Regions from separate parts of the Paenibacillus sp. FSL L8-0638 genome, predicted to be linked through region 2. Evidence: predicted binding sites of a transcription regulator. Region 2 holds the regulator's gene; the other holds the start of a gene.
The links. Region 2 encodes NrdR, which represses ribonucleotide reductase genes. Its sites were predicted from a motif close to AACACNATATATNGTGTT; they were not measured.

Region 1: nrdI (class Ib ribonucleoside-diphosphate reductase assembly flavoprotein NrdI) is a predicted target of NrdR. The motif match lies at 1,818-1,835, and genes of this name have one in related genera.

Annotation. Positions count from the first base shown of each region.
Region 1 covers NZ_CP151960.1:1,982,294-1,986,717, reverse strand. Annotated here, with positions in the region: gene MKY35_RS09105 (MFS transporter) at 1-628, opposite strand, end outside; gene MKY35_RS09100 (GNAT family protein) at 631-1,191, opposite strand; gene MKY35_RS09095 (DUF2500 domain-containing protein) at 1,231-1,593, opposite strand; gene nrdI (class Ib ribonucleoside-diphosphate reductase assembly flavoprotein NrdI) at 2,000-2,359, shown strand; gene nrdE (class 1b ribonucleoside-diphosphate reductase subunit alpha) at 2,346-4,424, shown strand, end outside.
Region 2 covers NZ_CP151960.1:1,830,857-1,835,280, reverse strand. Annotated here, with positions in the region: gene MKY35_RS08325 (GNAT family N-acetyltransferase) at 1-132, shown strand, start outside; gene MKY35_RS08320 (alpha/beta hydrolase) at 129-1,103, shown strand; tRNA gene MKY35_RS08315 (tRNA-Lys) at 1,445-1,517, opposite strand; tRNA gene MKY35_RS08310 (tRNA-Ala) at 1,530-1,605, opposite strand; gene nrdR (transcriptional regulator NrdR) at 1,736-2,203, opposite strand; gene MKY35_RS08300 (alpha/beta-type small acid-soluble spore protein) at 2,309-2,533, shown strand; gene MKY35_RS08295 (lytic transglycosylase domain-containing protein) at 2,650-3,213, opposite strand; gene coaE (dephospho-CoA kinase) at 3,210-3,806, opposite strand; gene MKY35_RS08285 (MntP/YtaF family protein) at 3,818-4,424, opposite strand, start outside.

The sequences.
Region 1 (4,424 bases), 150 kb from region 2:
CAATCCAGATAGACTTATTTTCAAAACCGATACGGACACTTTCTCCGATAATCGTTTTAATGCGAGTATTAGACGTCTTTCGATGTGCCACATTCTCCTCATCCATATAAAAGAAACATAGAAAAATGCATACAATAATAGATAAAATACTAGCCGCCCATGGAAGTGAATAGTTAAAAGTTGCGAGGAAGGCCCCCAACAGACCACAAATAAATCCCGAAATGTACTGTATACTGTTAGAGGTTGTAAAAAGAACTTCCATGGGCTTATCACTATTTTCCACAACCCATGATTCCAACGAACCTGATTGTAAACATATAGCCAGACCTCCAAAGACTTGCGCAAACACAAGCACCCCGATATGATCTGTCGAAACGAACAATACACTATAGGCTAGAAAACAACAAAGTCCCAAAATAACAGAGATTTTTCTTCCATACTTGTCTGCAATAGCCCCAGTGGGTATCTCAAACAGAAAAATACTTACAAAGAATACAACCAGTAAGAAGTTCGCACTCTGCAAAGAAAGTCCTTTAGCTAATAAAAAAAGGATGAGCGTAGTCCCCGTGATTTCACTCATAAAAAATTGAAGAAAGCTGACGGAGTAATATAGCTTATGAGGTTGCACTCTCAGGATTCCGTCGCTTGCTCTGCAGCCTCATATTCACTTCGCAAAATCCCCATCTGAATAATGTCATAGTATCGCCCTTCCCTGAATAGCTTTTCCCGCAGCCGCCCTTCCTCCTTGAAGCTGCTGGCCAAATAGCAACGGTGTGCACGTTCATTGAACGCATAGACCTCCAGCTCCAGCCGATGCAGGTTCAGCGTATGAAATGCAAATTTTTGTAACAACCGGATCGCTTCCCGTCCATAACCTTTGCCTAGATCACCGTCACGCCCGATCACAATTCCAAGGGTGGCGTGCCGATTCACCCAGTTGATTTTAAATAAGTCCAGTTGTCCGATGTAATCCAGGGTGTCTTTATGCGCAATGACAAAACCTTTGATCTCGGGGTTGCCGTCAATCATCATCTGTACAAAAGATTCACTATTCACCTGTGAATGCGGATAGATAAACACGTCGCTTAAACCACGTGTGATTTCCGGGTCATTGACCCATTTTCGGATATCTGGTATATCCTCTTGACGGTATTCTCTCAATACAACTCGTTTTCCAATGATATGCGGCATCGTAATCTTCCCTCCGATTATGTATTTGTTTAAGCACCTTTATGCTTCCATTACTCTCACAAACTCCAGAAAACGTGTACCTTTATAATGAAGCTCCCCACGATCCCCGATCACAATCATACCAAAGTCCCTATCCTTCACCTCCAGCTCCTTACGCTCACCCCCGTCAAACTCAAAGGTGATATAATAATAGGTCGAAGCTGAAAAATCGCCTGATCCCCCACGCACTCTCGTCCGTTTATCCACAACCTTACATGAACGTTGTACCCGTTCGGCTGCTTGATTGGACAGGCCCGCTCCGATCGTTTTGACAATTCCCATAATCATTACAAAAGCAATGAGTCCAAATACGATAAAAAAGATCGTATTAAACGATTGAACTTCCATAGAATCACTTCCCATTCACTTCATCCTTTCTACAGTAAAATGTAAATTTTCCATTCTATTGCCCATTGACAAATCGTACATCTTCACTCTCAAAAACTCCAATACTTTTTTAACATACTTACGAAAAAAAAGTTCTTTCGCTCTTTTCCGCACCCCGCTTGGACTTCTACCCGATCTGGGTCCTCTGATCCCCTCTAGACCGATTGACAAAACTATATATAGATATAAAATAGAGAATGTACTCTAAATATAGTGTAAAAAACGTATTTATGACCGATATCTTGAAGATACAGGTATGAAAATACATGTAAATATAGAGTCAAAAATCTTAAATGGCGCAGCCAGCAAGGGATTCTATCATGATGGATCTCGGGCAATGCCGTTTTCTTTTTTCGTTAATTGTTTAAGGAGGTTACATACCATGCTGATTGCATATGATTCCAAGACCGGCAATGTAAAAAGATTTATAAACAAGCTCAAGCTTCCAGCGGTTCAGATTGAGGAGCAAATGACTATAGAAGAACCTTACGTACTTATTACATATACAACCGGGTTTGGACAGATACCTGAGAGGGTATCTTCCTTTTTGAAAAAAAATGCACAAAACCTTGTTGGTGTAGCTGCAAGTGGCAACCGTAACTGGGGTGAGAAATTTGCCAAAAGTGCGGATTTGATTGCCGATCACTATAATGTCCCCGTGATTAGTAAATTTGAATTATCTGGAACGTTCGGAGATGTAGAGCGTTTTAAACAGGAGGTGAGCCGAGTTGCGGCATATTGAATTGAACAACATGTTGATGAAACGCGATACAGACGGCTTTTTCCAATTGGAAAAGGACCAAGAGGCTGTAGCAGAATTTATGAAGGAAGTTCAGGAACGGAGTTTGAAGTTTGCTGACACAGCCGCTCAAGTGCTGTATATGATTGAGAATGATTATTATGAGAATTTCTACAACAGCTATACGGCTGACGAAATTAATGATATTTTCCATATCACTCATAGCTATAATTTTAAATTCCCTTCCTATATGGCAGCATCCAAGTTTTATACCGATTATGCAATGAAGAGTAATGACCGTAAAGTCTATCTGGAACATTACCCTGATCGGGTTGCCGCGGTTGCCCTGCATTTGGGACGCGGTAACGCGGATACGGCACGCCTGTTGTCCCGCTCGATGATGGAGCAACGTCTCCAGCCAGCGACACCAACGTTCCTGAATGCAGGCAAAAGCCGCCGTGGGGAATTGGTATCCTGCTTCTTGCTCGAAATGGACGACTCCCTGAACTCGATCAACTATGTACTAAACACTTGCATGCAGTTGTCCAAAATCGGCGGCGGTGTTGCCGTTAACCTGTCGAAGCTGCGGGCACGCGGCGAAGCGATTAAAGGCGTAGAAGGCGCAGCAAAAGGCATTATGCCTGTGCTGAAGCTGATGGAAGACGGCTTCTCCTACGCAGATCAAATGGGACAACGTAAAGGCTCTGGGGCAGCCTATTACAACATTTTCGGATGGGACGTGCTTGAGTTCCTGGATAGCAAAAAAATCAATGCTGACGAAAGAGTACGTCTCAAGACACTTTCGATTGGATTGCTGGTGCCAAACCGTTTTTACAAGCTGGCTCAAGATAATGAACCGCTGCATGTATTTGCTCCTTACAGTGTGTTCAAAGCCTATGGAACACATCTGGACGACATGGATTTGGATGAAATGTACGACACGCTGCTCGCCGACGATCGGGTGAAGAAAAAAATAGCGATGAGCGCACGTGACATGCTGACGAAAATTGCCATGATTCAGTTGGAGTCTGGTTATCCATATATCATGAACAAAAGTAACGCGAACCAGGCACATGCTCTTAAAAACGTGGGTCAAGTCAAGATGTCGAACCTATGTACGGAAATCTTTCAGTTGCAGGAAACTTCCGAAATTACAGATTACGGCCAACAGGATACCATCCGCCGGGATGTGAGCTGTAATCTGGCTTCTCTGAACATTGTAAATGTGATGGAGCATGGCAAAATCCGCGAATCCGTTCACGAGGGTATGATTGCGCTCACCTCGGTCAGCGATATGACCCAAGTAGCTAATGCGCCAGGTGTTGCGAAAGCGAACCGTGAAATGCACTCCGTTGGTTTGGGTGTCATGAATCTGCACGGCTACCTTGCCAAGAACAAAATTGCGTATGAAAGCAATGAAGCAAAAGACTTTGCCCGTACCTTCTTCATGACGATGAACTATCATTCTATCGAAAAGAGTATGGAAATCGCGAAAGCGGCTGGACAAAGCTTTTATGGATTTGAGGAATCGGATTATGCGACAGGCGTATATTTTGACCGATACCTGAACACGGATTATCGTCCAACAACTGCACGTGTGCAAGAGCTGTTCAAGGGCATCTATGTTCCGACTACAGCGGACTGGGACAAATTAAAAGCAGATGTGATGAAAAATGGCCTGTACCACGCCTATCGTATGGCAATTGCGCCGACTGCCAGCATTTCGTACATTCAAAATGCAACATCCAGCGTCATGCCGATTGTTGAGCAGATTGAAACCCGTACCTATGCCAATTCGACGACCTACTATCCAATGCCTTATTTGCAAAAGGATAACCTGTTCTTCTATAAATCTGCTTATCAAATGGACCAATTCAAAGTGCTGGATCTGATTGCAGAAATCCAGCCGCATGTGGACCAAGGAATTTCGACCGTGCTTCATGTGAACAGTGACGTGACTACGCGTCAGTTAGCACGTTGCTATCTGTACGCCGCACACAAAGGACTTAAATCGTTATACTACACACGCACCAAAAAGCTGTCTGTGGAAGAGTGCCTCACCTGCTCC
Region 2 (4,424 bases):
TTGTATCACCAACTGGCGTTTGAAGTAAAACAATCCAAATATAATGGGTTACGGCATTTTTGGTTCAAGGAGCCTGTATGGCATCTGATGAGTTGGAAAGAGAACCTGCATTCGAGGAGAGAGCATCATTGAAAAAAACACTCAAGCTTACTTTTGATATTGCGGCAGCTCTGGCTGTTGCCTTGGTACTCATTGTTCTATATCAAAATTCCTACAAGATGACAGAAGAAAAAATACAAATCACGACACCTAAAGGGCTGTTAACAGGTACATTAGCTTTGCCTAAGAACTACTCGGGAAAGGTTGGATTGGTTGTTTTTGTCCATGGGGATGGTCCTATTAATGACACCTATGATGATGGATACAAACCACTGTGGGAAAAGTTCGCTTCCAAGGGTTATGCCTCCTTGTCACTGAATAAGCCCGGTATTAACAGCGCTCCTGGCAATTGGCTCGCCCAAAGCATGGAGGACCGCGCACAGGAGATCCGATATGCAATAGACTGGGCAAGAAGCTTACCTATGATTGATAAGCAAAAAATCGGCCTATGGGGAGCCAGTCAAGCAGGATGGGTCATTCCAAAGATCGTTAAAGAGGAGCATGATATTGCATTCAGCATCCTTGTATCGCCTGCCGTGAACTGGATTTCCCAAGGACAATTTAATACCAGAAAAGAACTGGAGCGAGAAGGAGTTGCTCCGCAAGAAATTCTACAGTTACTGAAAAAACAGGCTTCTTATGAAGAATATCTAAGCATAGCCGATCCTGACGATATGATTTCCAAAGAAAGATGGAGCTTTATACGCAAAAATTTTCTGGCTGATTCCACCGAAGAATTAAGTCACTTCCATTCTCCTGTACTCTTGGTTCTGGCTGGAAAAGATATTAATGTTGATGTAAAGGATACCGAGCGAGTCTATCGCCAGAAAATCCCCGCAGAGCTACTGTCCGTGATTCATTTACCTGAAGCCGACCACTCCATGATGGATGAAAAAATCGCGCGTTCAAAATCTCTAACTTTTTTAACAGCCGTATTCGCCCCAAGAAAATTGGTGAATGACGAGTATCTCGAAATCCTTGCCAATTATGTAAGTGAGCGTTAAACAATGATGTTTTTTTCATACTTCTTTTGAATATGCTGATAAAAAATCCATCGAAAGATAAAAGGGTACATTTTTTTTGAGTATACGATTTTCTTAATGCGGTCTACAGACAGTCCGCATTGTTCTGAGAGTTCGTCAATGGGCAGCCCATGTCTGCAAATAACTAGTCCTTGCACTCGTGAACAATGGGTTGCAATTCAAAAACGACGTCTATTTCCTGTAGGATCTGTTTTCTGTGCATGCAGTTACGCGCTCATTCAACTCATAACTGTTCTCGGTTAGACTGGGAATAGATTTATAAACAACAAAAAAACGGCATCTCTGCCGTTTTTCTAAAAGGATGGACTCTCAGGGACTCGAACCCTGGACCAATTGATTAAGAGTCAACTGCTCTACCAACTGAGCTAAGAGTCCATAATAAAAGTTTGGTGGAGCCTAGGGGGATCGAACCCCTGACCTCATCGCTGCCAGCGATGCGCTCTCCCAGCTGAGCTAAGGCCCCATCATAAGCAAGTTTTATCAACGTTTCAAGCGACTTCTATATCATATAAAATATTTAACCCTGTGTCAATACTTTTATAAAAAAAATATAATTTTCTCCCTTCATGGCCCAGAAAAGATACAGTCAGCGATCAGTCGCTGGCTGTATCTTTAGATAACAGTGTTTTCAGTTCCTTCATAAACATATTGATGTCTTTAAACTGACGATAGACGGACGCAAAACGTACGTAGGCGACTTCATCCACTGGGTAAAGCTGTTCCATGACCAGCTCACCAATCTGCTGGCTATCCACTTCTGTGGCTGCTGTGTTGCGGATAGCGTTCTCCACCTGGGATACGATCATATCCAGTTGCTCGACGGATACTGGACGCTTCTCGCAGGCTCGAATGAGACCGCGCAGCATTTTATCACGACTAAACTCTTCACGGCTGCCGTCTTTTTTGATGACCATGAGAGGGGTTTCCTCCACCATTTCAAAGGTGGTAAAACGCCTGGCACACTGCTCACATTCACGGCGGCGACGGATGGACTTATTATCATTCGCAGGTCGCGAATCCAGTACTTTCGTGCCATTGTAGGCACAATACGGACATTTCATAATCTCACCACTTTCTTTTTCCAATAAATTCCCGAAGACTTTTAGTAATAATTTTGTCAAAACAGATCATAATATGTTTACCATATCGCGAGGAGGTGAACAACAATGGCACAAGGAAACAATGGCAACTCCAACAATCTGGTAGTCAGCAGATCCTCCGGCGCTCTGGAGCAAATGAAATTTGAAATCGCTCAAGAGTTGGGTATCAGCATTCCTCAAGATGGATACCAAGGTAACATGACTTCCTATGAGAACGGTTCGATCGGGGGCTACATCACAAAACGCCTCGTAACGATCGCCGAACAACAATTGGCAGGTCAATACCAATAATCGCGGTAATAATGCAAAAATAACAAGAAAAAGTGTCTGGATGGGCTGGTAAAAACAGCCTGTCCAACGCTTTTTTAATTTTAAAGCGAAAAGCTCATCATGTCATTAACTTGGATTTAAAAATCATTATAAATTTTCGTGTATTGCCTGTAGTAATAAATGACCCGCTGTACATAATGTCGTGTTTCACCAAAAGGGATTTGCTTGATGGACTCTTCTTTTCCATCCCACACTCCCTTATCCAGCCACTCTTGAACTTTACCCGGCCCTGCATTGTAAGCAGCTACGATTGCTACAGGATTATCCTGAAACTTTATGGATAGGTTATGCAAATACCAGGTTCCCAGCTCAATATTGGTGCCAGGCTCGTGCTTGACACTGTCCAGCGGAACCTTTTGAATCTGGGCGCTGTCCATAATCCAATTTGCCGTATTCGGCATAATCTGCATCAGCCCTAGCGCCCCCTTATGTGACTGCTTACTGGTTTTAAAATTGGTTTCTACACGGATAATAGACGCCACCAAAAATGGGTCTACTTCATACGTCTGTGAATACTGCCGGATCTCATCCTTATATTGAATTGGATAGAACCAGGACATCCAATTTGAATTAAGGAATAGAATCAGGACAAACCCGACAAACAAAATGAGCAGGACTCTTTTCTTTCGCAAAATATTCATGCAAGTCCCTTCCGCTGCCAAAATTGATCAATTTGTCGCTTCGTCTCAGTCTGTGTTCCGCTATTATCAATAACGATATCGGCCAAGCTTTTCTTTTGCTCAATATCCATTTGTGCGGACAGCCGAAGTCCAGCTTGCTCCTCCGTCAGACCGTCTCTGAGCACCAGACGCTGGAGCTGAATATCACGTGGTACGTACACAACCATAATTTCCTCGTACAAGCTCTCAAGCCCCGACTCGTACAGTAACGGAATATCTGCCAAAACAAGCTTGTCCGGCTGTTCCCGTTCAAATGCTTCCATGCGCATACGCATTTCCTCACGAATAGCAGGATGTGTAATATCGTTAAGTGCCTGCCGCTGGGCAGGGTCTCCGAATACAATCTCTCCCAGCTTTTTGCGATGCAGAGTTCCGTCACTGTTCACTATAGCTTGTCCAAAATGCTGAATGACCGCCGCCAACACCGGATGCCCCGGAAGCATCACTTCCCGGGCAATGGCATCTGCGTCGATCAGCAGCGCACCTTTGGCGACCAAAAGAGCCGACACGGTGCTTTTTCCGGTAGCAATACCTCCGGTTAATCCGATATTCATGCTCTTTCACCTCATAACAGCTTCAATATGCCCATCATAATCAGTAATAATGCCGGCAATACACCCAGCGCCTTCATAAATCGAAATGCTGATAGAAAAAAGCCTGCCTTCATCCCTGCAATCAAAAATGTTCCACTGAATAACGTAATAGCCAGCGCAGTAGACAGTGGCTGAAAACCAAGCATAGCTGCCCCGAGTCCCGCTCCGAACGCATCGACCGATAATGCAATACCCAGCCAAACCGCTTCGGTAGCAGATATACTGCCGGAACGGTCCATATCCGCAGCAGACGGGCTTCGAAGAATCCGAATAACAAGCCCCCATTTGCGAAGCTCCAGAGAAAATACTGTTCGTTCCTGCTGCTCCACAGAAGCTTCTGCCGACAGATCTTTTCTTGAGCTGGGGAAAGACTCGGTATCAGCATTCTCTACACCCTCCTTCTCCCCAAGAACAGATCTGCTCGCTGGATCAGTCTGTTTTGTAAGAAGCAGACCCCGAGGGGGCTCCACTGAATCCTCTGGCAAATCCTCTTTGCGGTGCAGAGCTTGAATCAAAGAGTAACAGCCAATACAGATCAGGATGACAGCACCGAAAACGGTCGTATATACAGGAGACAGG